Regions from separate parts of the Clavibacter sp. B3I6 genome, predicted to be linked through region 2. Evidence: predicted binding sites of a transcription regulator. Region 2 holds the regulator's gene; the other holds the start of a gene.
What was found. Region 2 encodes LexA, which represses DNA repair genes until DNA is damaged. Its sites were predicted from a motif close to TCGAACANNTGTTCGA; they were not measured.
Positions count from the first base shown of each region.

Region 1: QFZ62_RS02740 (DNA polymerase III subunit alpha) is a predicted target of LexA. The motif match lies at 2,614-2,629, and genes of this name have one in related genera.

Region 1 is NZ_JAUSYL010000001.1:584,259-599,682, forward strand. It holds gene QFZ62_RS02725 (LCP family protein) at 1-241, opposite strand, end outside; gene QFZ62_RS02730 (dienelactone hydrolase family protein) at 348-1,097, opposite strand; gene QFZ62_RS02735 (glucose-6-phosphate dehydrogenase) at 1,194-2,561, opposite strand; gene QFZ62_RS02740 (DNA polymerase III subunit alpha) at 2,674-6,096, shown strand; gene QFZ62_RS02745 (aromatic acid exporter family protein) at 6,152-7,198, shown strand; gene QFZ62_RS02750 (alpha/beta fold hydrolase) at 7,195-8,127, shown strand; gene QFZ62_RS02755 (YceI family protein) at 8,230-8,796, opposite strand; partial or broken gene QFZ62_RS02760 (NAD(P)H-quinone oxidoreductase) at 8,982-9,957, shown strand; gene QFZ62_RS02765 (MFS transporter) at 9,954-11,408, opposite strand; gene QFZ62_RS02770 (triacylglycerol lipase) at 11,461-12,195, opposite strand; gene QFZ62_RS02775 (alpha/beta fold hydrolase) at 12,259-13,197, opposite strand; gene QFZ62_RS02780 (histidinol-phosphate transaminase) at 13,327-14,445, shown strand; gene QFZ62_RS02785 (SDR family NAD(P)-dependent oxidoreductase) at 14,509-15,424, opposite strand, start outside.
Region 2 is NZ_JAUSYL010000001.1:3,189,150-3,204,573, reverse strand. It holds gene pheT (phenylalanine--tRNA ligase subunit beta) at 1-718, opposite strand, end outside; gene pheS (phenylalanine--tRNA ligase subunit alpha) at 721-1,758, opposite strand; gene QFZ62_RS15465 (amino acid ABC transporter permease) at 1,888-2,712, opposite strand; gene QFZ62_RS15460 (amino acid ABC transporter permease) at 2,709-3,356, opposite strand; gene QFZ62_RS15455 (glutamate ABC transporter substrate-binding protein) at 3,467-4,390, opposite strand; gene QFZ62_RS15450 (amino acid ABC transporter ATP-binding protein) at 4,557-5,345, opposite strand; gene QFZ62_RS15445 (RNA methyltransferase) at 5,496-6,296, opposite strand; gene rplT (50S ribosomal protein L20) at 6,359-6,751, opposite strand; gene rpmI (50S ribosomal protein L35) at 6,798-6,992, opposite strand; gene infC (translation initiation factor IF-3) at 6,985-7,578, opposite strand; gene QFZ62_RS15425 (DUF1844 domain-containing protein) at 7,954-8,415, shown strand; gene QFZ62_RS15420 (SseB family protein) at 8,478-9,245, opposite strand; gene priA (bifunctional 1-(5-phosphoribosyl)-5-((5-phosphoribosylamino)methylideneamino)imidazole-4-carboxamide isomerase/phosphoribosylanthranilate isomerase PriA) at 9,245-9,991, opposite strand; gene hisH (imidazole glycerol phosphate synthase subunit HisH) at 10,064-10,705, opposite strand; gene hisB (imidazoleglycerol-phosphate dehydratase HisB) at 10,702-11,310, opposite strand; gene QFZ62_RS15400 (hypothetical protein) at 11,428-11,820, opposite strand; gene lexA (transcriptional repressor LexA) at 12,181-12,861, shown strand; partial or broken gene hflX (GTPase HflX) at 12,935-14,504, opposite strand; gene QFZ62_RS15385 (class I SAM-dependent methyltransferase) at 14,545-15,162, shown strand; gene dapF (diaminopimelate epimerase) at 15,261-15,424, opposite strand, start outside.

The DNA of each region.
Region 1 (15,424 bases), 2.6 Mb from region 2:
CCAGCGACGGCGGGAGGGCCTGGCCGCTGGAGATGTCGACGGTGTTGCTCGCGACGGTGCGGGAGAGGTCCCAGAACGCGATGCCCGCGACCGAGAGCGTGCTCGCGAGCGCGACCGCGACCACGCCGGCGATGCCCTTCATGACGGTGCGGCCCGCGCTCGGCGCGCGGAGACGGCCGTGGCGGGCGATGCCGCGGACGTGGGCACGGTCCGCGCGGGTCCTCTGGGGGGCGTGCTGCATGGTGGATCTCTCGTCGCCGGGCGGGGAGGCTCGGGCGTGGCCGCCCGCATCCTCCACAGGGTAGCCGAGGGCGGTGGAGGGTCCGCCCGGCGCGCGGCCGGATGCGCTAGGGCGCGGGAGGCGCCGCGTCCGTCAGGTGCGCGTGGAGGAACGCGTCGATCCGCTGCCAGGCGTCCGCGGCGGACGCGGGCTCCGGGCCCATGCCGGAGGAGCGCAGGAGCGGGCGGAGGATCCGGGGTCCCGTCGGGGTGTCGTTGAGGAATGAGTGCCCGGCGTCCGGATGCTCGCGCACGTCGTGCTCGATGCCGTGCACCGTGAGGGCGGCCTCGAGCCGGGCGGCGGATCCCGCCAGCGGACGGTCCCGGCCGCCGTAGCTCGCGACGATCGGGCACGCGCCCTCCAGCACCCCGTCGAGGTCCTCGGGGAGCACCCCGTAGTTGACGCTCGAGACGTCGAACCCGCGGGAGGCCGCCGCGAGGGCGAAGCCGCCGCCCAGGCAGAAGCCGATGACGCCCACGCGGCCCGTGCAGTCGGCGCGGCCCACGAGCAGGCGGCGGGCCGACTCGACGTCCGCGAACGCGCGGCCCTCCCCCGCCACGAGCGCCCGGAACGTCGCGCCGAGGCAGCGGCGCGCCCCGCCCGCGGAGAAGAGGTCGGGCAGGAGCGCGAGGAAGCCGGCCTCGGCGAGGCGCTCCGCCTGGCGGCGCATCACGTCGGTGACGCCGAACGCCTCGTGCACCACCACGACCGCGGGCCAGGGGCCCTCGCCGTCGGGCACCGCCAGCACGCCGTGCAGACCGGGTGACGCGCCGGGTGAGGCGGCGGGCACGGGGATGTCGGCGAGGGTCACGGGCATGCCCTCACGCTAGGACCGGGCCGCGCCGGCGCCGCTCGCCGGCGACGACGCCCAGCGAGCCGTCATGCGACGGGCGTCAGGGCCGTGCGGCGGGCGTCAGCGCCAGGCGGTGGGCCCGGCGGATCCGGCGCGGTACTCGGCCATCGGCACGCGGTCGCCCTTCCAGGCGCGCATGACGGGCGCGACGATGCGCCAGCACCGCTCGGCCACGTCGCCGCGGACCGACAGGCGCGGGTCGCCCGCGAGGATGCCGTCGAGCACCTCGCCGTACGGGGTGAGCTCGGGCGGGGCGAAGTCGGCGCGGAACGTGGACTGGGTGAGCGTGAAGGGCTCGCCCGTGCCGTCCATGGTGACCTCGAGCGTGATGCCGTCGGGCTTCAGGTCGATGACGAGCCGGTCGGGGCGGGCGGACCCGTGGAGGCCGCGCGGCAGGTGCGCGACCGGCTTGAACGTGACGACGATGCGCTTGGACGCCTCCTTGAGCGCCTTGCCCGAGCGCAGGCGGAACGGGACGCCCGCCCAGCGCGCGTTCGCGACGCCGAAGGTGACCTCGGCGAGCGTCTCGGTCTGGTTGGCCGGATCCACGCCCTCCTCCTTCGCGTAGGCGAGGATGCGCGTGCCCCCGACGGAGCCCGCCGTGTACCGGGCGCGGCGGCTGTGGGCCACCGGGTCGTTGTCCCAGACCTCGGTGGCGCGGAGGACCGACGCGATGTTCGAGCGCAGGTCGTCCGGGTCGATGCTCGCGGGCGGCTCCATCGCGAAGACGGCGAGCACCTGCAGCAGGTGGCTCTGGATCATGTCGACCAGCGCGCCCGACTTGTCGTAGTAGCCGGCGCGGCCCTCGAGCGCGAGCTGCTCGTCGTAGAGGATTTCCACCTTCTCGATGTCCCGCGCGCTCCACACCGACTCGAAGAAGCGGTTGGCGAAGCGCAGCGACACGAGGTTGAGCACGGTGGACAGGCCGAGGAAGTGGTCGGTGCGGTGGATGCGCTCCTCCGGCACGAGCTTCAGCAGCTGGCGGTTGAGCTGGGCGGCCGTGCGGCTGTTCGAGCCGAACGGCTTCTCGAGCGCGAGCGTGGTGCCCTCCGGCAGGTCGAGCTTCCCCAGCTGCTCGCACACCTCTATGGAGATGGCCGGCGGCAGCGCGAAGTAGAGCGCCGGCGCGCCCTCGCACGCGTCGAGGATGCGCTTCAGGTCGTCCACGTCCGTGGGGTCGGCCTGGATGTACTGGGTGGACGAGACGATGCCCGCCGCGCGCCGCCCCTTCGCGTCGACGGAGTCGAACGCGGCCTTGACCGTCCTCTTCCACTCGTCGGCCCCGCGCTCGCTCCGGCCCGTGCCGATGAGCTGGATGCGCCGCCCCCGATCGCTCGCCACGAGGCTGCCGAGACCCGGCAGGAGGAGGCGTTCCGTGAGGTCGCCGCTGGCGCCGAGGATGACGAGGGTGAAGGGTTCGCTGGTCATCCTCCGAGACTACGGGTCGCGACCGCGCGGCAGCCGACCTACACTGGGCGAGTCGAACATCCGTTCGAACACCGCGTCCGGGAGGGCGCGGCGGATCCGTCGGGAGGCGCGCGTGAGCTTCACCCACCTGCACGTCGCGTCCGCCTTCTCCGCCCACTTCGGCACCACGGCGCCCGAGGCGCTGGTCGACCGGGTCGCGTCCGAGGGCGCGTCGGCCGCGGCGATCACCGACCGCGACGGCCTGTACGGCGCGGTCCGCCACATCCGCCGCTCGATCGCCGCGGGCGTCTCCCCCGTCGTGGGCGCGGAGCTCGGCCTCACGGGCGAGCACCCGGGCAGGATCTCGGTGCTCGCGCACGGCGGCACGCACGGCCAGGGCTGGGCGGCGCTCAGCCGGCTCATCAGCGCGAGCCACGGGCGGGGCACGGCGCGGAGCACCGCCCGGAGCGCCCAGGCCGGCATCGCGCGCACCCGGCCGCCCGCGTTCCTCCTCGGCGAGGACGGGCCGGTCGGCACGGTCATGCTCGGGCCCGACTCCGACGTGGGCCGCGCCGTCGCCGCGGGCGACCACGCGCTCGCCTCCCGCCACCTGGCCGAGTGGGCCAGGCTCCTGCCCGGCGCGATCGTCGTCGAGGTCGTCTGCCACTACACGGAGCCCGGCGAGTCGGCGAGCCTCCGGCACGCCGCCCGCATGCTCGAGCTCGCCGAGGCCCACCGCGTCCCCGCGGTGCTCACCAACGCGGTGCGCTACCTGGAGCCGGACGACGCGCTCACGGGCGACGTGCTCGACGCCGCGGGCACGCTGCGGCCGCTCGGCTCGTTCCGGCTGCAGCCCAACGGCCAGGCGTGGCTCAAGCCGCCGGCGGTCATGCAGGACATCGCGCGGGAGATCGCGGGCGCGTCCTCCCTCGACCGGCGCGCGGGCGAGGCGCTGCTGCGCGCCACCGAGGAGCTTGCGGACCGCTGCCGGCTGGATCCGGACGCCGACCTCGCCTGGCGGAAGCCGAAGCTGCCGGAGAAGTCGGTCATCGGCGTCACGGGCGACCCGGACGAGGCCCTCTGGCGGAAGGCCGAGGCGGGCGTCACCGAGCGCTTCGGGCACGTCGACGAGTCGATGCGGCAGCGCGTGCTCGCCCGCATGCGCACGGAGCTGCAGACCATCACGGGCTTCGGCTTCGCCACCTACTTCCTCACCGTGGCCGACGTGTGCTCCCTCATGCGCGACATGGGGGTGCGCAACCAGGCGCGCGGATCCGGCGCCGGCAGCCTCGTCAACTACCTCCTGCGCATCTCCAACGTCGATCCGCTCGAGCACGACCTCCTCTTCGAGCGCTTCCTCGGCAAGGTGCGCTCGACCCTGCCCGACATCGACATCGACGTGGAGTCCGCCCGCCGGCACGAGGTGTACCACCGGGTGTTCGAGAAGTACGGCAGCAACCGGGTCACGCTGCTGTCGATGCAGAACACCTACCGGGCCCGCGGCGCCGCGCGCGACGCGGGGCTCGCGCTCGACCTCGACGAGCAGCAGATCGACTTCATCGCCAAGAACATCTGGCGCTTCAACGCGCGGGAGTTCCGCGCCGTCCTCGAGACGAAGCCGGAGCTCAAGCCCATCGCCGACCTCGTGCGCGACGACCCGAGCATCGACCTGCTCGTCGACCTCACCGAGCGGCTCGACCGGCTCCCCCGGCACATCTCCATGCACCCGTGCGGCGTGATCCTCGGCGACTCCGACCTCCTCAGCACGAGCCCCGTGCAGCCGAGCGGCATGGGACTGCCCATGAGCCAGTTCGACAAGGACGACATCGACGACATGGGGCTCCTGAAGCTCGACATCCTCGGCGTGCGGATGCAGAGCACCATGGCGTACGCGCTGGACGAGATCCACCGCATCCACGGCCCGCGCTCGGCCGTGGCGGGCGGCATCCCGGTGGACGCGCGCTACGTGCACCGCGACGGGCGCATCGAGCTCGACGAGATCCCGCACGACGACGAGGAGACCTTCGCCGCCATCCGCACGACGCACACGCTCGGCATGTTCCAGATCGAGTCGCCCGGGCAGCGCGAGCTCATCGGCAAGATGCAGCCCGACGTGTACGAGGACCTCATCGCCGACATCTCGCTGTTCCGGCCGGGCCCCATGAAGGGCAACATGGTCGCGCCGTTCCTCGACACGAAGCACGGCATCACCCGGCCCGACTACCTGCACCGCCGGTTCGCGCCGTTCCTCGCGCCCACCTTCGGCGTGGTCATCTACCACGAGCAGGTCATCCGGATCTTCGCCGACTGCATGCAGGTGTCGCTCGCCGAGGCCGACGAGCTGCGCCGCAACATGGAGCGGCAGGACACCGTGGTCGAGGCCGCGTTCCGGGAGCGCACGTCCGCCCACGTGGACGGGCGCACGGGCGAGCGCCCCTTCACGGACCAGGACGTCGAGCGCATCTGGAAGGCGCTGAAGGGCTTCGGCTCGTTCGGCTTCTGCAAGGCGCACGGCGCGGCCTTCGCGCTGCCCACCTGGCAGAGCGCGTGGCTGAAGACGCACTACCCGGCGGAGTTCCTCGCGGGGATCCTCACGCACGACCCCGGCATGTACCCCAAGCGCCTGCTGCTCACCGAGGCCCGGCGCATGGGCGTGCCCGTGCTGCCGCTCGACGTCAACCGGTCCACGGGCGCCTACCGGGTGGAGCGCGTGGAGGGCGACGCGACGACCGGGCGCACGCGGATCGGCGAGCTGGGGATCCGGCTGTCGCTGCAGGACGTGCACGGCATGAGCGAGGCGGAGCTCGAGCGCATCGAGGCCGGCCAGCCGTTCGACTCCATCACCGACTTCTACGCGAAGGCGCAGCCGTCGCGCGCGCTGCTGGAGCGGCTCGCGGCCGTGGGGGCGCTCGACTCGCTGGCCACCTCGGCCGACGACCTCGCGGCCCGCGGGCCCGCCTCCCGCGGCGACGTCATGGCGTTCGTCCGGCGGCTCACGGCGCGCGCGGCGCGGCCCGCGGATCCGGCCGGGCAGCTGCCGCTGTTCGTCGACGACCGCGACCTCATCCCGCGCGGCTCGCCCGACCCCGACGGCCGCGAGCGGGTGAGCGCCGAGCTCGACATCCTGCAGATGGAGGTCACCGAGCACGTGCTCGAGAGCTACCGGCCCATGCTCGACGAGCTCGGCGTGATCCCCGCGAGCCAGCTCCTCGAGGTGCGCAGCGGCTCGGAGGTGGTGGTCGCGGGGATCCGCATCGCCACGCAGACCCCGCCCATGCGCAGCGGCAAGCGCGTCGTGTTCATCAGCCTCGACGACGGCACGGGTTGCTCCGACTCCACCTTCTTCGACGAGGCGCAGCAGAAGGCGGGGCCCATGCTGTTCGGCACGCGGCTGCTCGTCATCCGCGGGCGCACCCGGCGCACGGGCGAGCGCGGCGTCTCCATCCAGGCGGAGGACGCGTGGGACCTCAAGGAGATGTGGGCCAGGTGGCTGGCCGCCCGGCGGCAGGGCGCGGAGGCCGGCGGCGGGGTCGACGCCGAGGACGCGGTCGCCTGAGGCCCGCCGCGGGCAGGATGATGGGAGGACCCGAGACCGCCGCCGGAGGCCGCACGTGCGCATCACCACGACCGTCCGCACCACCACCCGGATCCCGTTCGTCCAGGTGGTCAAGACCTCCGTCGCCGCGGTCCTCGCCTGGTTCGCCTGCATCGCGCTGCTGCCGGCCCAGCTGCCCATCTTCGCGACCATCGCCGCGCTCCTCGTGGTGCAGCCGAGCATCAACCAGACCTTCGGCAAGGCGGTGGAGCGCAGCCTCGGCGTGATCACGGGCGTGCTGCTCGCGCTCGCGCTCGGCCTCGCGTTCGGCGGCTCCAGCTGGGTGGTGCTCACCGCCGTCGTCGTGGCCGTGCTGGTGGGCTGGGTGTTCCGCCTGACGCCCGGGTCGAGCACGCAGATCCCCATCAGCGCGATGCTCGTGCTCGCCATCGGGCAGCTCTCGCCCGTGTACGCGCTCGACCGCATCGTCGAGACGATCCTCGGCGCGGCCATCGGCGTCGCCGTCAACGTCGCGATCGCGCCGCCCGTGCTGCACCAGGCGAGCCGCCGCGCCGTGATCGGCCTCGCGGGCGAGTGCGCCGCCGCGCTCGACCGGCTCGCCGGCGCGCTCTCGGAGCCCGTGGACCGCGCGGAGCTCGCCCGCATGCTCACCCGGGCGCGGGAGCTCCGACCGCTGCACACGAAGGCCGTCGCCGAGGTCGACCGGGGCCTCGAGAGCCTCACCCTCAACCCCCGCCGCCGTCGGCACCGCGCGCTCCTCGAGGCCGACCGGGAGCTCCTTGCGACGCTCACCGTGCTGGTCAACCGCGTCGTCGGCATGACGCGCGCGGTGCACGACCGCTACGACCCGTCGCTCGCGGAGGAGCCCGTCGTGCGCGGCATCGCGACCGAGCTCACGCGTGCCGCCCACGACGTGCGGCTGCTGGCGGAGCACGCGCTCCCGGGCGGCGGCCGCGCCGACGGCGACGCGATCGACGAGGAGCCCGCGCTCACGGCCCCGCTCGTCGTGCTGGAGCCGAGCGAGGAGCACTGGATCCTCATCGGCTCGCTGCTGGAGGACATCCGCCGCATCCGCTCGGAGATCATCGGCGGGGCCGAGTGACGCGTCCGCTCCCGGGCTACAGCCCGCTCGAGCTCGACCCCGACCCGCGCGCCTCCGGCCTGGTGCGCGGCACGACGCCGACGCCGCTCGGCACGGTGCGGCACCACCACGTGCCCGCGCGCTCGTCGGACACCGCGACGGTCCTCCTGCACGGAGCCGCCGGATCGTGGACCACCTGGACGCCGCTCATCCGCACGGCGCGCGAGGCGGGTCTCCCGTTCGCGGACGTCGTCGCGATCGACCTGCCGGGCTGGGGCGGCTCCGCGCTCGACGCGGACGACGTCGACGCGACGGTCGACGCCATCGCCGACGCGGTCGCGCGCGTGGTCGACGGCCTCGGCTACGCGCGCTGGCGCCTCGTGGGCCACTCGATGGGCGGCTTCATCGCCCTGCACCTCGCGGCCCGGGAGCCGGCGCGGGCCGTCTCCGTCGAGCTCGTCTCCCCCACCACCTACTCGGTCATCCGGAGCGTCGCGCATCCGATCCGCGCGTTCCGCGTCATCCCCGGCTTCACGATGATGCTCGGCGTCATGCGCACCCTGCGCCGCCTGGGAGGCGCGGGCACGGCGCTCATCCGCGGCACCGGGCGCCTCGGCCTCATGCGCGCCGTCGCCCGGCCGCTCTTCGCCCACGGCGGGCGCGTCCGGCGCTCCGTCGTCGACGCCATCGCCGCGGAGGCCCGGCCGCGGGCGTTCTCGCTCGCGGCGGAGGTCACGCGCGGCTACGACGCGGACGGGCTCTGGTCGCGGATCGCGTGCCCGGTGGTGGCGGTGCGCGGCGACGACGACGTGTTCGTCTCGCCGGCCGACCTGGGGCTGCTGGCGCGCACGGTGACGGGCCTCCGCTCCGCCGTGATCCCGGACGCCGGCCACTTCGCGCACGTCGAGCGCCCCGCGGAGACGCTCCGGGCTCTCGGCCGCCTCCCCTGACGGACCGCGCCCCGGCACGACGACGCCCCCGGTCCCAGGAGGGAACGGGGGCGTCGGATCCGCGCGGGCGGATGCGGACGGGACGGGGCCCGACCGGGGGCGCTAGGCCGCGGGGGTCGCGAGGACCGCCTGGATGTCGAGCGTGATGGTGACCTTGTCGCCCAGCAGCACGCCGCCGGTCTCGAGGGCCGCGTTGTAGGTGAGGCCGAAGTCCTCGCGGTTCACGACCGTGGTCGCCGTCGCGCCGAACTTGGTCTGGCCGTACGGGTCCTGGCCGAAGCCGCCGAACTCGACGTCGAACGTGACGGGCTTGGTGACGCCGCGCATCGTGAACTCGCCGTCGATCTTCGCGTCGCCGTCCTTCTCCACGCGCACGGCGGTGGAGACGAAGTCGATGGTGGGGTGGTTCTCGGCGTCGAAGAAGTCGTTGGTGCGGAGGTGCTGGTCGCGGTTCGGCTCGTTGGTGTCGATGGAGACGATGGTCGCGTGGGCCTTCACGGAGCTCTGCTCGGGGGTGGCGCCCGTGACGATCTCGGCGTCGAAGTCCTTGAACGTGCCCTTGACCTTGCTGATCATGATGTGGCGGATGCTGAAGCCGACGGAGCTGTGGGTCTTGTCGATGGTCCAGGTGCCGGCGATGTATCCGGGGACGGTCGTGGTGTCGCTCATGTGCGTGCCTTTCGTACGGGGTCGAGGGTGGAGGCCGACGGCCTCAGGGATATGCAAGCGCATGGATCCGACATCCATTCCCACATTTCGTTGCGAGTTCATGTATTCCTGACGGCGTCCGCCGCGCGTCCGTCGCGCGCCCGCCGCGCGTCCGTCCGCCCCGGGCGCGGGCGTACCGTGGCGGGATGCGTGCCATCACCTTCGACTCCCCCGGCGGCCCCGACGTCCTCTCCCTCTCCGAGCTGCCGGATCCGGTGGCCGGGCCCGGCGAGGTCCTGATCCGCGTGGCCGCGGCGGGCGTCAACCGCCGACCTCAGCCAGCGCGAGGGCGCGTACCCGCCGCCCGCGGGCGCCCCGACGCACCTCGGCCTCGAGGTGTCGGGGATGATCGCGGCGGTCGGCCCGGGCGCGACCCGCTGGGGCGTCGGCGACCGCGTGTGCGCCCTGCTCGCGGGCGGCGGCTACGCCGAGCTCGTCGCGGTCGACGAGCGCCATGTCCTGCCCGTGCCCGACGGGCTCGACCTCGTCGAGGCGGCGGGGCTGCCCGAGGTCGTCGCCACCGTGTGGTCGAACGTCGTGCTCGACGCGGGGCTCCGGTCGGGCGAGACGCTGCTCGTGCACGGCGGGTCGAGCGGCATCGGCACCATGGCGATCCAGCTGGCGATGCGCCTCGGCGCCCGCGTGGCCGTGACCGCCGGCAGCCCGGCCAAGCTCGAGGCGTGCCGCGCGCTCGGCGCGGACATCCTCATCGACTACCGGCAGCAGGACTTCGTGGCCGCGCTCCTCGAGGCCACCGGCGGGCACGGCGCCGACGTGGTCCTCGACGCCATCGCGGGCGACTACATCGACCGCGACATCCGGGCCCTCGCGCGCGACGGCCGGATCATGGTCATCGGCGCGCAGAGCGGCGCCCCGACGAGCATCGCCATCGGCCAGCTCATGGCGCGCCGCGGGCGGATCTGGGGCACGACGCTCCGGGCGCGCGACGCCGACGACAAGGCGCGCATCGTCGACGCCGTCCGGCGGGACGTGTGGCCCGCCGTGGCCGACGGATCCGTGCGGCCCGTCGTCGACCGGATCATCCCGCTCGCGGAGGCCGCCGCGGCGCATGCGCACGTGGCGTCGTCGCAGCACGTGGGCAAGGTGCTGCTGGCCCTCTAGCCGGCGTCCCCGGACGAGGACGCGGACGCCGACGCCGACGCTGCCGCCGGACGACGCGAGCGGATCCCGACGAGCGACACCAGCCCGCCCGCGACGAGGAGCGCCGCCGTCACGAGCACCACCCGGTGGAAGGCCGCCACGTCGAGGTCGGGCCCCGCGACCAGTCCGATCGCGGCGATCGCGACGAGCCCCGCGACGCGCGACACCGCGTTGTTCACGGCCGAGGCGATGCCCGCCTGCGCGGACGGCACGGCCTCGAGGATCGTCGAGGTCAGCGGCGCCACCGTCATCGACAGCCCCAGCCCGAAGACGAGGATGCCGGGCAGGAGCTGGCCCCCGTAGTCCACCGGCTCGGCCACGCGCAGCATGAGCAGGTAGCCGACGCCCGCGACGATCGGGCCCGCGCCCATCAGCAGCCGCGGCCCGATCCGCCCGGCCAGCGCCCCGAAGCGCGTCGACAGCAGCAGCATGATCACGGTCGTCGGCACGAGCGCGAAGCCCGCGGCTGTCGCTGAGAGCCCGCCCGTCTCCTGCAGGAACACCGCGATGACGAAGCCGCCGAGCGAGAGCGCGCCGTAGATGCCGACGGTCGCGATGTTGCCGACGAGGAAGTCCCGCTCGCGGAAGAGCGACAGCGGCAGCATCGGATGCGCGGTGCGCCGCTCGCGCAGGACGAACAGCACGAGGCACGCGACGCCCACCACGAGGCTGCCCAGCACGAGCGGGTGGCCGCCGCCCAGGCGCGACTGCTCGATGAGCGCGAAGACGGGGCCGCCGATCCCGAGGGCGCCGAGCACCGCGCCCGGCACGTCGACGCGCGTCCCCGCCGCCGCCGGCGCGTCGTGCGGCAGCCGGGCGAGGAGGACGAGCGTCACGGCGATGGGCAGCACGTTGATCCCGAACACGAGCCGCCAGTCGAGCGCGTCCACGAGCACGCCGCCGAGGACGGGGCCGACGAGCATGGCCGTGCCGGTCCACGCCGTCCAGGATCCGATGGCCTTCGCCTGCGCGGGACCGCGGAAGGCCTGCGCGATGAGCGCCAGCGAGCTCGGCACGAGGAGCGCGCCCGCCGCGCCCTGGGCCGCGCGCGCGGCGATGAGGACGCTCGCGGTCGGGGCCACCGCGCACGCGAGCGACGTGACGCCGAAGCCGACGAGCCCCCAGCGGAGCACCCGCACACGGCCGAAGGCGTCGGAGAGCGAGCCGGCCAGGAGGATCAGCGCGCCGAGCGTGATGAGGTACGCGTCCACGACCCACTGCTGGACGACGAGGCCGCCGCCCAGGTCCTGCCCGATGGCGGGCAGCGCGACGTTCACCACCGTGCCGTCGAGGAACGCGACGAAGGAGGCGAGGATCGCGACGACGAGGACCGTGCGGCCGCGTCCGCCGTCGGCGCCGCCCGCCGTCCCGGCCGCCCCGCCGGCCGCGCGGACGGGGGCGGGTTCGGTCATGTGCCCAGTATGCGCCGCGGCGCGGGCCGGTCCTCGCGCGGTCGCGCGCGGATCAGGCGGGCGGCGCCGCCGCGGACCCGGCGCGGTCGATGGCGGCCTCGACGCGGCGCAGCACGTCCTCGTCGCCCATGATCCGGAAGTGGCCGGAGGCCGCGACGCGCTCGTCCGTCGCGCCGTCGAGCGAGCTGCCGCCGGGGATGTGCGGGTCGAAGCGCGCGAAGATGCTCGTGATCCGGGCGTTGACCTCGCGCGACCGGCCGAGCTCCACGAGGGCGGCGTTCCGCGGCGAGAAGTCCCGGATGCTGCGGACGGGGAACAGGCGCGCGTAGGAGGATCCCGCGAAGGGCGCGTTGATCGCCACCATGGCCCGGATCCGCCGGTCGGGGTCGCCGAAGGCCATGAGGTGCTTGCCGATGAGGCCGCCCTTGCTGTGCGCGACCACGATGACGTCGCGCAGGTCCTCGGCCTCGAGGTACGCGCGCGCCCGGCGCGACATCTCGGCGACGCGGCCGACGTTCGCGCCGAGCGAGCCGACCACGTGGACGCCGTGGCCGCGGGCGTGCAGGCGCCGGATGATCGGGAGCATGAACTGCCAGCGCTCGTAGACGCCCGGCAGCACGAGGATCGTCGGCCGGTCGTCGCGGCCGTCCTCGAACGACGAGGCGTCGTCGCGGGAGAGCGTGGCGGCCGCCTGCCAGCGGAGGACGTACGCGTAGTCGAGCGCCCAGTCCCACGCCTTGCGGAGGGCCGTCAGCGGCGGGAGGGCGTCGGGTCCGTCGGCGGTCACCGTCCCATCCTGCTCGCGTGCGGGCGGGACGGCCGGGCGGCGGGTCGGCGGCGGGTCGGGTCGTCAGTCGACGCGGGCATGCTCGACGATCGCCCGGGCGACGCCCTCGGGGTCCGTGAACATGACGACGTGCGGGCCGCGCGCCACGTGCAGCGTCCCGCGCGGGATGAGGCCCGCGAGGTCCTCCGCGAACGACCGGTCGACCACGGCGTCGCGGTGGCCGACGACGACGAGCGCCCGGGCGCGGATCCGTCCCGCCCGGTCCTCGATGCGGTCGCCGATGAGGTGCGGCAGCTGCCGGAGGTAGTACGGGATGCCGCAGCGGAGGAAGTAGTCGCCGAGCACGACCGCGTTCGACATGAGCGGCTCGCGGAGCGTGTCCCGGCCGAGCGCCAGGCCGGCGCGGACGACGCCGCGCTTCCGCGGGTCGAGCGTGGGGCCGATGAGCACGATGCGGTCCGCGATCCCCGGCTGGTCGACGGCGAGCTGCGTGACGATCTGCGCGCCCATCGAGTGGCCGACGACGACGGGGTCGACGAGGCCGTGCATCCGCACGACCTCCGCGACGACGGCCGCGTGGTCGGCGAGCGTCACGTCGCGCCGGACCCGGGGCGACTCGCCGTAGCCCGGGAGGTCGACGGCGTAGACGTCGCCGTGCTCGGCGAGGAGCGCGGCGAGCGGGTGGAAGTACCGGGACGAGACGCCGATCCCGTGCACGAGGACGAACGACGCCCGACGGCCCGCGGCTCCGGCGCGGCCCGCGGAACCGATGCCCGCGGGAGCGCTCGACAGCGCCCGGCCGGCGTTGGCGCCGGCCGAGCGGAACACCTTGATCGCGACGCGGAAGCCGAGGACCGTGCGGCGCTCGAGGTCGTGGTCCACGGGGACGGACCGCGACGCGTAGCGGGGCGACACGAGCAGCCAGCGGGGCGGGGTGGACGCGGTGCGGTGCACGTCGCCGGGTCGCCGGACGCGGGTGAGCCGGGCGAGGGGGGAGCGCATCCGACGACCCTAGCCGCCCGTCGCCGTGCGGACGCCCGGGCCGGCGGCGCGCGGGCACCGGCCGCCCGCGCGCGGGTCGCCCTCCCCCGCGATGGGAGGATGGGATCCAGCCGACCCCGAGGAGACCCGATGACGCCCGACTGGTCGAGGACCACCCTCGCCGACCTGCCCCTCCGCGACGGCATCCGCGGCGAGGAGCCCTACGGCGCCCCGCAGCTCGACGTGCCGGTGCTCCTCAACGTGAACGAGAACCCGTACCCGCTGCCCGAGGAGGTGGCCGTCGCCGTGAGCGAGGCCGTGCTCGAGGCCGCGCGCGGGCTGAACCGCTACCCCGACCGCGAGTTCCTCGAGCTCCGCACCGAGCTCGCCGACTACCTCACGGCCGACAGCGGGCTCCCGCTCGGGCCCGAGAACGTCTGGGCCGCGAACGGGTCGAACGAGGTGCTGCAGCAGGTGCTCCAGGCCTTCGGCGGCACCGACCGCGTCGCGCTGTCCTTCGCCCCGCACTACGCGATGTACCCCGAGTACGCGCGGAACACGCTCACCACGTGGGTCTCCGGCCGCCGCCAGGAGGACTTCACGCTCGACCTCGACGACGTCACGGAGCTCGTCGAGCGGCACCAGCCGAGCGTCGTCTTCCTCACCAGCCCGAACAACCCGACGGGCACGGCGCTCTCGACCCGGGAGATCGAGCACGTGCTGTCCGTCGCGCCCGGCGTCGTGGTGATCGACGAGGCGTACGCCGAGTTCCGCCGCGCGGGCGTGCCGACCGCGATCTCGCTCCTCCCCGACCACCCGCGCCTCATCGTGTCGCGCACCATGAGCAAGGCCTTCGCGTTCGCGGGCGGTCGGCTCGGCTACCTGGCGGCCGCCCCCGCGGTCGTCGACGCGCTCCGGATCGTGCGGCTGCCGTACCACCTGTCCCGGATCACGCAGGTCAGCGCCACCGCGGCCCTCCGCCACCGGGGCGTGCTGCTCGCGCAGGTCGCGTCGCTGCGCGAGGAGCGGGACGGGCTCGTCGACTGGCTCCGCGGACGCGGGTTCGAGGTCGCTCCGTCGGACGCGAACTTCGTGCTCTTCGGCCGGTTCCCCGACCGGCACGCGGTGTGGCAGGGGCTGCTCGACCGAGGCGTGCTGATCCGCGAGACGGGCCCCGAGGGCTGGCTGCGCGTCTCCGTGGGCACGCCCGAGGAGACGGCCGCCTTCCGCGACGCGCTCGACGACGTCCTCGGGACGCCCGGGGACTGACCCGGGTCGGCCGCGGTCGCGCGCCGTCCGCACCGCCGACGGTCCGCCGGTCGCCGACCGCCGTCAGGGGCGGAAGCGGATCCCCGTCGCGTCCTCGGCGGCCGACCACAGCTGCGCGGCGACCGCCCGTGAGCGGGCGTGCTCCGCGACGAAGGCGGGCGCCGGCGGGCCCTTCAGCTCGAGCGGCCCGCCCGGTCCCCAGAAGGCGCCGCCGGTGACGCCGTCGGCGGCCGCCGCGTGCGCCACCGGCCACGCGCCCGCGTCCTTGCCCTGCACGAGGACGCGGCCGGCGCCCGCGATCCGGCGACGGGCGGCCGCGACGCCCTCCGGACGGGCGGCGGGATCCTGCGGCGGCGTGAGCGCGTCCACCGAGTAGCCGGGGTGCGCGGAGAGCGCGACGCGGTCGGATCCCGCGGCCCGCCAGCGTCGGTCGAGCTCGGCCGCGATCATCATGCAGGCCGTCTTCGACCGGCCGTACCGCACGAGCGCGGGCATGCGCCGCTCCCCCGCGAGGTCGCCGAGGTCGAGCGGCGAGAAGCGGTGCGCCAGGGATCCGAGCATCACGACGCGGCCGCCGGTGCGCAGCCGCGGCGCCAGCCCGGCGACGAGCGCGAAGTGCCCGAGCGCGTTGGTGCCCATGAGCTCCTCGAAGCCGTCGACGGTCGTCCGGCGCCTCCACGCGCGGCCGCCCGCGGGCGTGAGCCCGGCGTTGGCGACGATCGCGTCGAGGTCCTCCCGCACGGCGGCGACGCACGCGTCCACGCTCGCGAGGCGGGCGAGGTCGAGCGCCACGACGTCCACATCGGCGCCGGGCACGCGGGCGCGGATGGCGCGCGCGGCGGCGTCCCCGCGCTCGGCGGAGCGGCAGGCCAGGAGCACCCGGGCGCCCGCGCCCGCGAGCTGCGCCGAGGTCCAGAAGCCGATGCCGCCGTTCGCGCCCGTGACGAGGATCGTCCGGCCGGCGAGGTCGGGAAGGACG
Region 2 (15,424 bases):
AGACGTCGGCGCCCACGCGGCCGCGGAGGGGGGCGGCGTCGTCGACGCGGACCTCGATCCCCGTGACGGGCGCGTCCGCGGTGAGCAGCGCGAGCGCGTCGGCGGGGTCGGTGTACGCGGCGCCCGTGGCGTGGGCGTACTCCCGGGCGATGCCGCGGATCGAGAACGCGTAGCCGCGGTCGGGCGTGACGTTGACCTCCACGGCCCGGTCGTCGAGGTGCAGGAGCGCGAGCGCGTCCGTGCCCACCTCCGGGTCGAGACCCAGGGAGGAGAGGACGAGGATCCCGTCGTGCTCCTCCCCCAGCCCGAGCTCGCGCGACGACGCGATCATGCCGTCGGACACGTGGCCGTAGGTCTTCCGCGCGGAGATGGGGAACGGGCCGGGGAGCACCGCGCCCGGCAGGCTCACCACCACCTTGTCGCCGACGACGAAGTTGTGGGCGCCGCACACGATGCCGCGCACGTCCTCGCCGCCGTCGGCCGCCGTCACGCCCTCGGGCGCGACGCGGACGCGGCACCAGTTGATGGTCTTGCCGTTGGTCTGCGGCTCGGGGGTCGCCTCGAGCACCTGCCCGACGACGACGGGGCCGGAGATGGCGAACGCGTGCACGTCCTCCTCCTCGAGGCCCACCTTGACGAGCGAGGCGTGGACGTCCTCGGGGGTGACGCCCGCCGGGAGCTCCACGTGCTCGCCGAGCCAGCTGATCGGGATCCTCACGACTACACCACCATCCCGAACTGCGCGCCGAATCGGATGTCGCCCTCGACGATGTCGCGCATGTCGGAGAGGTCGTTGCGGAACATGAGGGTGCGCTCGGTGCCCATGCCGAACGCGAAGCCCTGGTACTCGTCGGGGTCGATGCCGGCGGAGCGGAGCACGTTCGGGTTCACCATGCCGCAGCCGCCCCACTCGATCCACCGGGGTCCGCCCGCGGCGGCCGGGTGCCAGACGTCCATCTCGGCGCTCGGCTCGGTGAACGGGAAGTAGTTGGGGCGCAGGCGGATGCGGGCGTCCTCGCCGAACATGGAGCGCGCGAAGTGCTCGAGCGTGCCGCGCAGGTGCGCCATGGTGAGGCCGCGGTCGATCGCGATCCCCTCCACCTGGCGGAACGCGGGCGTGTGCGTCGCGTCGAGCTCGTCGCTGCGGAAGGTGCGGCCCTGCGCGATCGTGTAGACGGGCAGCGCGTCGGCGAGCAGCGTGCGGATCTGCACGGGCGAGGTGTGCGTGCGGAGCACCAGGTGCGCGTCGGTGGGATCCACGTAGAAGGAGTCCTGCATGGCGCGCGCCGGGTGGTCGGGCGGGAAGTTCAGCGCGTCGAAGTTGAACCACTCGCTCTCGAGCTCGGGGCCCTCGTTCACCTGCCAGCCCATGCCGACGAAGATGTCGGCGATGCGCTCCTCGAGCATGGTGAGCGGGTGCCGGGCGCCGGCGCGCCAGCGGCTCGGCAGCGCGGTGACGTCCACGGCCTCGGCGACCAGGCGCTCCGCGGCCTCCTGCTCCTGGATCTCCGCCTCGCGGGCCTGGAACGCCTGCGTGACACGGGCGCGGGACTGGCCCACGAGCTTGCCGGCGTCCTTGCGGTCGGCGGGCGGCAGGGACCGCAGCGATCCGTTGAGCCGGGCGAGCGGCGACGCCTCGCCGATGTGGGCGGAGCGCGCCTGCGCGAGCGACGCGGAGTCGGTGGTCGCGGCGAGCGCGGCCATCGCCTGCTCCACGGCGGCGCCGACGCTCTCCTCGGAGATCTGGGGTTCGGACATGAGGCCCGAGTCTACCGATCGGGGTGCGCGCTCCCCGCCCGCGACGGGCCCGCCGCCCGCACGCACGACGGGCCCGCCGCACGGAGGCGACGGGCCCGTGGGGCGAGCCGGGACGACCCGGCGGGACGGCTACGCGCCCTGCGAGGTCCCCGCGGCGACGGTCTTGGCCACGCGCGGTCCGCGCTTCCGCGCCAGGCGCCGGGCGATGGTCGACACGGTGAGGTTCAGCACGAGGTACATGCCCACCATCACCACGAAGATCGGCAGCGAGTTGGCGCGGCTCGTGGCCTCGAGGATCAGCTCGCCCTGCTTCGTCAGGCCGACGAGGCTGACGATGGTGCCGAGCGCGGTGTCCTTGATGAGCACCACGAGCTGGGCCACGATGATCGGCAGCATGGTGCGGAACGCCTGCGGGAACTCCACCAGGAGCCGGTTCTGCAGGGGACGCAGGCCGATCGCGAGGCCCGCCTCCCGCTGTCCGCGGGGCAGCCCGAGGATCCCCGAGCGCAGCGCCTCGCCGATGATCGCGCCGTTGTAGAGCGTGAGCGCGGTGACGACGGCCCAGTACGGGCCGATGGGGAAGATCAGGTAGATGAAGAGCATCATCAGCAGCACGGGCATGCCGCGGAAGAACTCGAGCACCACGGTGACCGCGTAGCGGATGACCCGGTGCTCGCTCATGCGCAGGAGCGCGAGCACCATGCCGAGCAGGATCGCCAGCACGGCGGCGACCGCGGCCGACTGGAGGACGACCCACAGGCCCTTCAGCAGCAGGCCCCACACCAGCGGGTCGTTGAGCACGCGCCAGATGTCGGGGCTGAACTGCCCGGCCTGCTGGAGGCGGACGGCGGCGAACGCGAGCACGGCGACGAGGACGACGCCCGTGACGACGGAGAGGATGCGCGAGCGCCGGCGGGCGCGGGGCCCGGGGACGTCGTAGAGGACCTGGCTCATCGGGAGACCGCCACTCGCTTCTCGAGGTGGTCCGCCAGCTGGCCGAGCGGGACCGTGATGATGAGGTAGAAGAACGCCACGCCCACGAACACCCAGACGACCGCGTTCCCGTTGGCGTTCGCGACGTCGCGGCCCACGTTGAACAGCTCGTAGATGAAGTACGCGCCCGCGATGGACGTGTTCTTGGTGAGCGCGATGACCACGTTGATCAGCGGCGGCACGACCGTACGGAGCGCCTGCGGCAGGATCACGTGCCCGAGCGTCTGGGAGAACGTCAGCCCGATGCTGCGCGCCGCCTCCGCCTGGCCGACGGGCACGCTGTTGATGCCGGAGCGGATCGCCTCGGCGAAGAAGGGCGCCGTGTACAGCGTGAGCGCGAGCACCGCGGCCGTCATGAACGGAAGCGCGCCCGAGATCGACGTGATCACGACGCTGAAGAAGGTGAAGACGAGCAGCAGCGGGGTGTTCCGCAGCAGCTCGACGTAGACCGTGGAGGTCGCGCGGAGGCTCGCGACGGGCGAGATCCTCATGGCGGCGATCACGACCCCCAGCGGGAGCGCGAAGAGCACCGTGGTGAGGAGGAGGCGCAGCGTGCCGCCGAACCCCCGCAGGAACACGTCGAGATTGTCGAGGATCACGTCCACGGCACACCTCCTGGCTGGGCACCGGCGAGGCCGGGCGGGTCGGGTCGGGGCCTCGGGGGCCCGGACAGGGACGGGTCCCGCACGCGCAGGGCGTGCGGGACCCGGTCGTGCTAGTAGCGGTCGACCGCCGGGGGCTCCGGCGTGTCGATGACCGTGCCGGCCGTCGCCTCGAACAGGCGCGCCCAGGTGCCGTCCTCGTAGGCCTCCTCCAGCGTGTCGTTGATGAAGGTGCGGAACGCCTCGTCGTCCTTGGCGATGCCGATGCCGTAGGGCTCCTCCGTGAACGTCTCGCCGTCGCCGACGAGCTTGAAATCGCCCTCGTTCTGGTCGATGAAGCCGGAGAGGATCACGTTGTCGGTGGTGACCGCGGCGACCTGGCCGTTGCGCAGCGGGTCGAGGCACTTGCTGTAGACGTCGGTCGGCACGACGACCGCGCCGAACGTGGCCTCGATGTTCGCGGCGGGGGTGGATCCGGCGACCGAGCAGACCTGCTTGCCGCGGACGTCCTCGGGCGTGTTGATCGCGGTGTCGTCCGCGAGCACCATGAGCGCCTGGCCGGCGACGTAGTACGGGCCCGCGAAGTCCACGACCTCCTTGCGCTTGTCGTTGATCGTGTACGTCGCGACGACCGCGTCGACCGAGCCGTTCTGGATGAAGGGCTCGCGGTTCGCGGACACCGTCTCCGTGAAGGCGATGTCGTCGAAGCCGATGCCGAGCTTGCTGGCGACGAGCGCCGCGATGGCGACGTCGAAGCCGGCGGGCTTGCCGTCGAGGCCCGCGAGGCCGAAGAGCGGCTGGTCGAACTTCGTGCCGACCTTCATGGAGCCCGCCTCGGCGAGGCGCGCCATCGTCGTGCCCTCGTCGAACGTGGGGTCCTCGGCGAGCTCGAGCTTGTAGGGCCCGTCGCCGTTGGCGGGGGCGTCGGTGCCCGCGTCGACGGCGGGGCCGGACGCGCTGCCGGCCGCGCCGCAGCCGGTGAGGCCGACGACGACCGCGGCGGCGGCCGCGAGGATGGAGAGTTTCCTGTGCTTCATGGTTCCCGTTTCTCTGCTGGTGAGGTGGATGACGGAGGCGAGCGCATGCGCCCGTGGTGCGGGTCGTGCCGATCGTGCGGGTGGGGCGGTTATGCGGCACCCGGACGCGCCTGCCTCGACGGCGTCCGGGAGCGGTGCGCGGGAGGGCGTCGGCCCTCCGCGGGCGTCAGTGGGCGAGGATCTTCGAGAGGAAGTCCTTCGCGCGCGGGCTCTGCGGGTCGTCGAAGAACGCCTGCGGGGTGGTGTCCTCCTCGATGGCGCCGTCGGCCATGAAGATCACGCGGTCGGCGGCCTTGCGGGCGAAGCCCATCTCGTGGGTGACGACCATCATCGTCATGCCGTCCTTCGCGAGGCCGACCATGACGTCGAGGACCTCGGTGATCATCTCCGGGTCGAGGGCCGAGGTGGGCTCGTCGAGCAGGATCAGCTTCGGGTCCATCGCCAGCGCGCGGGCGATGGCGACGCGCTGCTGCTGTCCGCCGGAGAGCTGGGCCGGCATCTTCTGCGCCTGGTTGGCGACGCCGACGCGGTCGAGGAGCTCCATCGCCCGCTTCTCCGCCTCCGCCTTGCCCTTCTTGCGCACCTTGATGGGGCCGAGCGTGACGTTCTCGAGCACCGTCTTGTGCGCGAAGAGGTTGAACGACTGGAACACCATGCCGACGTCGGCGCGGAGGCGCGCGAGCTCGGCGCCCTCGGACGGGAGGTCCTGGCCGTCGATCGTGATGGTGCCGTCGTCGATGGTCTCGAGGCGGTTGATCGCCCGGCACAGCGTCGACTTGCCGGACCCGCTGGGGCCGATGACGACGACGACCTCGCCGCGGTTCACCGTGGTCGAGATGTCCTTGAGGACGTGCAGGTCCCCGAAGTGCTTGTTGACGTGGGATACGACGACCAGGGGCTCGCCGACCGCGACCGCGGCGGGCGAGGCGGTGTCCGCCGTGGGGCTCTGCTCCATGCGAACACCATATCGATGACGGTGTTTCGTCCGCGTTTCCTCGCGGCATCGTCACCCACTCGTGACGCGGGACGCGCGTTTGCGCCGATCAGAGCCGGTGTCCGGGGACGGCGGACGCCGCCCGCCCGTCAGGCGTCGGCGGATCCGCGGTCAGGCGCGCTGCGCGAACGCGGACTCGTACAGGCACACCGACGCGGCGGTGGCGAGGTTCATGGACTCGGCCTGCCCGTAGATGGGCACGACGACGGCGCGGTCGGCGAGCGCGAGGTGGTCGTCCTGGAGGCCGCGCGCCTCGTTGCCGAACAGCCACGCGGTGGGCGCGGCGAGCCCGCCCGAGGTGCGCTCGGCGAGGAGGTCGTCGCCCTTCACGTCGGCGGCGAGCACCTGGAGGCCGGCCTCGCGGACCCGCTGGAGCACGGCGTCGAGCTCCGGCATGATCGCGACCGGCAGGTGGAAGAGGGACCCCGTCGTGGCGCGCACGACCTTCGGGTTGTAGAGGTCGACCGAGCGGCCGGTGAGCACGACGGCGTCCGCCCCGGCGGCGTCGGCCGCGCGGATGATGGTGCCGGCGTTGCCCGGGTCGCGCACCTCCTCGAGGATCGCGATGAGGCGCGGCTCGTCGCCGAGGATCTGCTTGAGCGACGTGGGGAACTGGCGGCAGACCCCGACGACGCCCTGCGGGGTGACGGTGTCGGCCATGGCCGCGATCACGTCCTCCGTGACGAACTCCACCTCGACGGCCGACTCGCGGACCGCGCGCGCGAGGTCCGGGTAGCGGTCGAGGGCGGTGGGCGTCGCGAAGAGCTCCTGGACGAGGTCCGGACGGAACGCGAGCGCCTCGGAGACGGCCTGCGGCCCCTCGAGGAGGAAGAGGCCGGTGTCGGCGCGCGCATCCCGTTTCGCGAGCTTGGCGACGCCACGGACACGCGGGGAGCGGGGGTTGTCGAGCATGGCCCCAACACTAACGGCGCGCCCCCTGTCGGGGACGCGCCGTCGGCGGTGGTGCGGGGGCGCTACGCGTTCGCCGCGACCTTGGGGGCCGAGGTGTTCGCGGGCAGGGCGGCCTTGGCCGTCTGGACGAGCGAGGCGAAGGTCGCGGGCTCGTGGACGGCGAGGTCCGCGAGGATGCGACGGTCGACCTGGACGCCGGCGAGGGCGAGGCCCTGGATGAGGCGGTTGTACGTGAGGCCGTTGAGACGCGCGGCCGCGTTGATGCGCTGGATCCAGAGGCGGCGGAACTCGCCCTTCTTGGCGCGGCGGTCGCGGTACGCGTAGACGAGGGAGTGGGTGACCTGCTCCTTGGCCTTGCGGTACAGGCGCGAGCGCTGGCCGCGGTAACCGGCGGCGCGCTCGAGGATGACCCGACGCTTCTTGTGGGCGTTGACGGCCCTCTTGACTCTTGCCATTTCAGTGATTCCTATTCGAGTTCAGGTGTCGCGGACGACGAGGGGCCTAGCGGCCGAGGAGCTTCTTGGCGACCTTCATGTCGGCCTTGGCCAGGGGCTGGTCCTGGTTGAGTCGCGCCTTGCGCTTGGAGGACTTGACCTCGAGGTTGTGGCGCATGCCGGCCTGCTGCTTCATGATCTTGCCGCTGCCGGTGACCTTGAATCGCTTCTTGGCACCCGAGTGGGTCTTCTGCTTAGGCATTGTTCTCTTCTCTCGCTTCTCGTGCGCTCGCCTTGGTGGCGTCGCGCTTCGCGTTGGCCTCGGCCTTGGCCTCGGACTTGTTCTTGTGCGGTCCGATGACCATGACCATGTTGCGGCCGTCGATCGTGGGGGTGGACTCGACGCTGCCGAACTCGGCGACGTCCTCCGCGAACATCTTGAGCAGGCGCACGCCCTGGTCCGGACGCGACTGCTCGCGACCGCGGAACAGGATCATCGCCTTGACCTTGTCGCCGTCCTGCAGGAAGCCCTCGGCGCGCTTGCGCTTGGTCTCGTAGTCGTGCTTGTCGATCTTCAGGCGGAAGCGCACCTCCTTGAGGATGGTGTTCGCCTGGTTGCGACGCGCTTCCTTGGCCTTCTGCGCGGCCTCGTACTTGAACTTGCCGTAGTCCATGATCTTCGCCACGGGGGGCTTGGAATTGGGCGCGACCTCGACGAGGTCGAGGTCGGCTTCCTGCGCGAGCCGGAGTGCGACGTCGATGGATACGACGCCGACCTGCTCGCCTGCTGGGCCAACGAGGCGAACCTCGGGAACTCGGATTCGATCGTTGGTACGGGGATCGCTGATGGACTGCTCCTATTCGTGTCTTCGGGTGGCCCGGCGGCTGCGTGAGCCGCTCGGATTCGAGACGAGGAGGGTTCTTCACCAGGGTCCGACGCGTGCGTCGTACTCGGCAACACGCCCATGCCCGCTGACGCGGGGCTCCCGTCGTGCACGACGCCCTCTGGGGAGCCGCTCGGACGGGGGAGCGAAATCGACCCGGTAACCTATGGAGGCGGTCAAGCGCGGGTGGGAGATCAATCCTCTTTCGAACCGGGACTGTGACAGCCCCGGAGCCGTCGATCAGCATAGCAGACGCCGACCTCGTCCCGGAAGGGCGGGCCATCGCCCGGGTCCCGCCGCCGGCCGCAGACCGCCACCGCCCCGAGCCCGAGGACAGACATGACCGACTCGCCCCGCCCCGACCACGCGGACGCCGCCGACGCGCACGTCCACCGCTTCGAGGAGCCGGCCGGCGCCGATGCCGGGACGACGACGACCGCCCCGGGCGTCGCCGACGACGACACCGCGGACTTCGTCGCCGACCAGTACGCGCGGGACATCGCCGACGTCTCCGCCGTGGAGGTCATCACGACCACGGCCGTCCACCTCATGAGCGCGGCCGCCGTGAAGTGCGGGCTCGCCGACGATCCCGCCACGCAGACGGACCTCGCCGAGGCGCGGAAGCTCATCATCTCGCTCGCGGGCCTCGTCACCGCGGCCTCGCCCGAGCTCGGCGACCAGCACGCGCGGAGCCTCCGCGACGGCCTGCGCTCCCTGCAGCTCGCCTTCCGCGAGGCGTCCCCGTACCCGGACGCGGTCGGCAAGGGACCGGGCGAGAAGTACACCGGCCCCGTCTCCTAGGCATCCGGCCCGCGCGGGTCGCCGGTGGGGCGAACGCGGCACCGGTGAACGGCGTCCTCCCCTCAGCGGGCCGAGACGATGCGCAGGCCCATGCTGTCGACCCGCTCGGCGAGCACGGCGCTCCGCGACCACTCCCCCTGCAGGCGCGCGAGCAGCGCGTCCAGCGCGGTGCGGTCGAGGCCGTCGACGAGCTCGAGCGCGATCATCAGCTCCGGGCCCGCGAGGCGCGCCCGGGGATCGCCCGCCGACGTGCCCAGCGCGACGACCGCGGGCTCCTCGACGACGCTCGCCTGGAGCGCGGCGGCGACCTCGGGGTCCTCCGGGCTCGGCGTCCACGGCAGCGACCGCGCCACGGCCCACACGGCCGGGCGCCGCAGCACGAACTCCGTCTCCGACATCGGGTCCAGCACGACGAGGTCGGTCTCCTCGCTCGCCGCGGCCAGCGCGACGCGCACGGCGTCGGCGGGCACGGGACGCGCGGCGGGGTTCCAGCGGCCCATGGCGGCGACCGACGTGAATACCGGCATCACCGTTCGCCCGTCGGGTCCCGCGACCGTGATGATGGAGAGCTCCGCGCTCTTGTCGACCCTGAGGCCGGCGTCGTTCACGCCCTCCTCGCCGAGGCGGGCCACCAGCGGGATGAGCAGGCGCGCCTCCCGCAGGGCGTCGACGACGTCCGCCTGGCCGGCCTCGCCGCGGCCGTGCCGCGCCAGCGCGTCGGCCAGGGCAGGCGGCGCGGACCCGTCGTCCCCGGGGAAGGCGGTGGGCTCGAAGGAACGACCGGCCCAGGGGGTCCCGGCCGAGTCGGCGTGCGGCGTGGAGCCCGTCATCACTCCCCGGCGACGTCGAGCGCCTGGGCGAGCGTGAACGCGCCGGCGTAGAGGGCCTTGCCGACGATGGCGCCCTCGAGTCCGAGCGGCACGAGCTCGCGCAGCGCCTGGATGTCGTCGAGGCTCGACACGCCGCCGGAGGCGACGACGGGGCGCTCGGTGCGCTCGAGCACGTCCCGGAGCAGCTGCAGGTTCGGGCCCTGGAGGGTGCCGTCCTTGGTGACGTCGGTCACGACGTAGCGCGCGCAGCCGGCCTCCTCGAGGCGCTCCAGCACCTCCCAGATGTCGCCGCCGTCCTGCGTCCAGCCGCGGGCGGAGAGCGTGCGGCCGCGCACGTCGAGCCCGACCGCGACGGCCTCGCCGTGCTGCGCGATGACGCTCGCCGCCCACTCGGGGTTCTCAAGCGCCGCCGTGCCCAGGTTGATGCGGGTCGCGCCGCTCTCCAGGGCCACGTCGAGGGAGCGGTCGTCGCGGATCCCGCCGGACAGCTCGATCTGGACGCCGTCGATGGCGCGGATCACCCGCGAGATGACGGAGAGGTTGTCCCCGCGGCCGAACGCCGCGTCGAGGTCGACCAGGTGCAGCCACTCGGCGCCCTGCTCGGCCCAGTCGCGCGCGGCGTCGACGGGGTCGCCGTAGCCCGTCTCGGTGCCGGCCGCGCCCTGCGTGAGGCGGACGGCCTGGCCGCCCGCGACGTCGACGGCGGGCAGGAGGGTCAGACGGGGCGTGCTGGTGAACTCGCTCATGGGAGGGCCTTCGATCGGTCGGACGGGACGGGCGGGGCCGTCGGGGACGGCGGGGGCGCGGTGCGGGCCGGGTCAGGCGGCGCGGAGGGTGCCGAGCCAGTTCGCGAGGAGCCGGATCCCGGCCTCCCCCGACTTCTCGGGGTGGAACTGCGTGGCGGTGAGCGGGCCGTTCTCCACGGCGGCGACGAACCGCTCGCCGTGCGTGGCCCAGGTGACGCGCGGCGCCGGCAGCGGCGGGAGCGGGTCGATGCCCCACGTGCGCGCGGCGTACGAGTGGACGAAGTAGAACCGCTCCTCCTCGAGCCCCGCGAACAGCGCGGAGCCCTCGGGGACGTCGACCGTGTTCCAGCCCATGTGCGGGAGCACGTCGGACTCGAGGCGCCCCACCGTGCCGGGCCACTCCCCCAGCCCGGCCACGTCGACGCCGCGCTCGACGCCCCGGTCGAACATGACCTGCATGCCGACGCAGATGCCGAGCACCGGACGCCCGCCCGCGAGTCGTCGGTCGACCACGCGGTCGCCGCCGGCGGCGCGGAGCGCGGTCATGACGGCCGAGAACGCGCCCACCCCGGGGACCAGGAGGCCGTCGGCCTCGTGCGCCCGCTTCGGGTCGCCCGTCAGCTCGACGTCCGCGCCGGCCAGCTCGAGGGCCTTGACGGCCGAGTGGACGTTGCCGCTGCCGTAGTCGAGGACGACGACGGACGGGCGCGTCACAGCGCGCCCTTGGTGGAGGGGATGCCGGAGACGCGGGGGTCGAGCTCCTTCGCCTGCCGGAACGCGCGGGCGAAGGACTTGAACTCCGCCTCCGCGATGTGGTGGGGATCGCGCCCGCCGAGCACCGTGACGTGCACGGTGAGGCCCGCGTGGAACGTGATGGCCTCGAAGACGTGACGGACCATGGATCCGGTGAAGTGCCCGCCGATGAGGTGCATCTCGAAGCCCGCGGGCTCGCCCGAGTGGACGAGGAAGGGGCGGCCCGAGATGTCGACGACCGCCTGCACGAGCGCCTCGTCGAGCGGGACGAGCGCGTCGCCGAAGCGGGCGATGCCCGACTTGTCTCCGAGCGCCTGGCGGATGGCCTGGCCGAGGACGATGCCGACGTCCTCCACGGTGTGGTGCACGTCGATGTGCGTGTCACCCGTGGCGGTGACCTTCAGGTCGGTGAGCGAGTGCTTCGCGAACGCGGTGAGCATGTGGTCGTAGAACGGGACCGACGTGTTGATCTCGGAGACGCCCGTGCCGTCGAGGTCGAGCTGCAGCTCGATGCTGGACTCGCTGGTCTGCCGCGTGACGTGCGCGGTGCGCGCGAGGGTGCTCATGCCCTCCATGCTACCGATCGGTTCCGACCGCCCGACCTCGCTCCCGGCCGCCACCGGGAGCGAGGCCGGCCCGTCCGCGCCGACGACCCGCGACTGCGGGACGCGGCGCGGGAGTGCTCAGTGCGCGTACTCCGCGGGCACGGCGAGCTGCTGGCCCGCCGCGACGTCCGACGTGGGGAGGCGGTTGAGGTCGACGACCGACGCGATGACGTCGCGCGGGTCGGCGCTGGGCGCGATCTCCTCGGCGAGGTCCCACAGGGACTGGCCGCTCGACACGGTGACGTACTCGAACGCGGCGCCCGATGCGTCCTTCGAGGCGACGGCCGCACCGCCGTTGAGGGCGACGAGCCCGGCGCCGAGCGCGAGCGGGGCCGCGACGAGCGCGGTGAGGACGATGCGACCGCGGCGCGTGATGCGCAGGCGCGTGCGGGGCGCGACGGCTGCCTCCGTGACGGGGACGGCGGAGTCGGCGGCGGCGGAGACGATGGGGGTTGCTGCTGCGGTGTTCATGGTGACCTCTCGTGCGAGACGGTGGGGCGTCGAGGCGACGCGCCCGGCGGTGCAGTGCGGTACGGCATGCGATGCGGGTCGGGCAGCTCGCACCCGGCTCTCGGCCGGGAGAGCCGGGTGCGAAGCTGTGTTCCGAACATACATTCGAAACCAGCCCTCCGCAAGCCCACTTCGCCTCGATTCGCGCCTCCGACGCGCGACACGCTCGAACAGGTGTTTGCCCGGGGTGCCTCGGCTGGATACAGTTTCGAGTGCCTAGAGTCCATTGGACCGGGTACCACCGACATCGCCCTCGCGAGGGGTCGGCCCGCCGGGTCGACGAGCCGCGGAGGGCGTCGGCGACGAGAGGCGGGCCGTGGCATGGCGGACGAGCGAGCAGCGGGAGGCGGCGCGACGAGGCGCCGCAAGAGCCTCAGCGACAAGCAGATCTCGATCCTGGAGTTCATCCAGCGCGCCATCGCCGGCCAGGGCTACCCGCCGAGCATGCGCGAGATCGGCGACGCCGTCGGCCTGGCGTCGCTCTCGAGCGTCACGCACCAGCTCAACCAGCTCGAGCTCTCGGGCTACCTCCGCCGGGACCCGAACCGCCCGCGCGCCCTCGAGGTGCTGATCGACCTGCCCGGCAGCGGCGCCGCGGAGACCGGCGAGCCGTCGACGCCCGTGGGCGACGCGGCGATGGTCCCGATGGTCGGCCGCATCGCCGCCGGCATCCCCATCACGGCCGAGCAGATGGTCGAGGAGGTCTTCCCCCTCCCCCGCCAGCTGGTCGGCAAGGGCGACCTCTTCATGCTGCGCGTCGTCGGCGACTCGATGATCGACGCGGCCATCTGCGACGGCGACTGGGTCGTCGTCCGCCAGCAGAAGACGGCGGAGAACGGCGACATCGTCGCCGCCATGCTCGACGACGAGGCCACCGTCAAGGTGTTCCGCCAGCGCGACGGGCACACGTGGCTGCTGCCGCGCAACAGCGCGTTCGAGCCGATCCTCGGCGACTTCGCGGAGGTCGTCGGCAAGGTCGTGGCGGTCATGCGCTCCGTCTGACCCTCGCCACGACGCACGAGAGCGGCCGGTCCCCGAGGGGAGCGGCCGCTCTCGTGCGTGCGGGCGACGCGGATCAGACCGCGGACGCCACCGCGTAGTCCTGGACCTGCGCCTGCTGCTCGGCCGTGACGAGGGCCCGGACGCGCGTGCCCTCCTCCACGTACGAGGTCTCGAGGACCTTGGCGCCCTCGTGCAGCATCGCCACGATCTCGCCGTGCTCGAACGGCACCAGCAGGTCGACCTCGATGGTCGGCTGCGGGAGCAGCTCGGCGATGCGGCGACGCAGCTCGTCGACGCCCTCGCCCGTGCGGGCCGAGACGAAGACGCCCTGCGGGACGAGCCCGCGCAGCACGACGCGGTCGTCGTCCGACGCCAGATCGCTCTTGTTGAACACGACGATCTCCGGGATGGACGAGGCGTCCACCTCGGCGATGACCTCGTGCACCGTCGCGAGCTGGGCGGCGGGATCCGGGTGGGAGGCGTCGACGACGTGCACGAGCACGTCCGCGTCGGCGAGCTCCTCGAGGGTCGAGCGGAACGCCTCCACCAGCTGGTGCGGCAGGTTCCGGACGAACCCGACGGTGTCGGCGAGCGTGTACAGCTGCCCCTCGTCCGTCTCGGTCTTGCGGACCGTGGCGTCCAGCGTCGCGAACAGGGCGTTCTCGACGAGCACGCCCGCCTTCGTCACGCGGTTGAGCAGCGACGACTTGCCGGCGGGCGTTCGTGTACCCCACGATCGCCACCGACGGCACGGCGTTCCGGTCGCGATTGGCGCGCTTGGTGTCGCGGGCCGGCTTCATCCCGGCGATCTGCTTCCGGAGCTTGGCCATGCGCGTGTTGATGCGGCGGCGGTCGAGCTCGATCTTCGTCTCACCGGGTCCGCGGGATCCCATGCCGGCACCCGCGCCGCCGACCTGGCCTCCGGCCTGGCGCGACATCGAGTCGCCCCATCCGCGGAGGCGCGGCAGGAGGTACTGCAGCTGTGCGAGCTCGACCTGGGCCTTGCCCTCGCGGCTCTTGGCGTGCTGGCTGAAGATGTCGAGGATCACGGCCGTGCGGTCGATGACCTTGACCTTCACCACGTCCTCGAGGGCGCGCCGCTGGCTGGGCGCGAGCTCGGTGTCGGCGATGACGGTGTCCGCGCCGACCGCCGCCACGAGGGCACGCAGCTCCTCCGCCTTGCCGCTGCCGAAGTAGGTGCTGGGGTCCGGGGTGGGACGGCGCTGGAGGAGGCCGTCGAGCACCACGGCGCCCGCCGTCTCGGCCAGGGCCGCGAGCTCGCGCATGCTGTTCTCGGCGTCGTCGACCGACCCCTGCGAGTAGACGCCGATGAGGACGACGTTCTCGAGGCGCAGCTGCCGGTACTCGACCTCGGTGACGTCCTCGAGCTCGGTTGAGAGCCCGGCGACGCGGCGCAGCGCCTGGCGGTCGGCCCGCTCGCTCTGGTCGCCGTCGGACCCCTGCTCGGTGTCGGGGTTCGCGGACAGCGCCTGCGCGCCCGATCCGCGGAAGAGGGCGTAGCCGGCGGACCGGTTCTCCGCCCGGGCGAGGACGCGCGCGACGACGTCATCCCCGATGCTGCTCTCGGTGGACGTCGTCGTCGTGTCCGTGGACTCGTGGTCGTGCTCGTCGTGCGTGATCATGTGCTCCCATCGTAGCCTCGGCGTCCGGTATCGTCCCGGTATGGCCGACGCGCATTACTTCTCCTCGTCGCCGGCCGGTCCCCTGCGCACCCGCACGATCGCGGTCGAGCTGGGGGGACGGACGGTGGACGTCGAGACCGCGGGCGGCGTCTTCAGCCCCGAGCACGTCGACCAGGGGACCCTGGTCCTGCTGCGCCACGTCCCGACGCCTCCTCGTGAGGGTCATCTGCTGGACGTGGGCTGCGGCTGGGGTCCGGTGGCGCTCGATCTGGCGATGCGGTCGCCGTCGGCCACCGTGTGGGCGGTCGACGTGAACGAGCGTGCTCTCGAGCTGACGCGGGCGAATGCCCGGTCCCTCGGTCTCGATAACGTCAACGCCGTGCTGCCCGAGGATGTTCCCGCGGACCTCCGCTTCGCGACCGTCTGGTCGAACCCGCCCATCCGCGTGGGCAAGGAGGCGCTGCACGCGATCCTGCTCGACTGGGTGCCGCGGCTCGCGCCCGACGCCGACGCGTGGCTCGTCGTGCAGCGCCACCTCGGATCCGACTCGCTGCAGCGCTGGCTCGCCGACGCGCTGCCGGCGGGCCTCGAGACGACGCGCGCCGCGTCCGACAAGGGCTTCCGGGTGCTCCGGGTCCACCGCGGCGCCGACTCCTAGGGCGGATCCTCCGGCTGGGCTTCCCCGCCGGCACCGGTCCCGCGCCTCCCGCAACCGCCTCGACGCCGTCCTGCGGGTCGTCCAGACCGCGCGAGCGATCAGGCCAGCGCCACGACCCCGTCGAAGACGAGCTCCGCCGGACCCGAGAGCCCCACGTGCTCGCCGTCCTCCGTGGGGAACATCCGCACGCCGAGCACGCCGCCCGGCAGCTGGACCCGCCACTGGTGGGGTGCCGCGGCACCGGCCCAGTGCCGGATGGCGA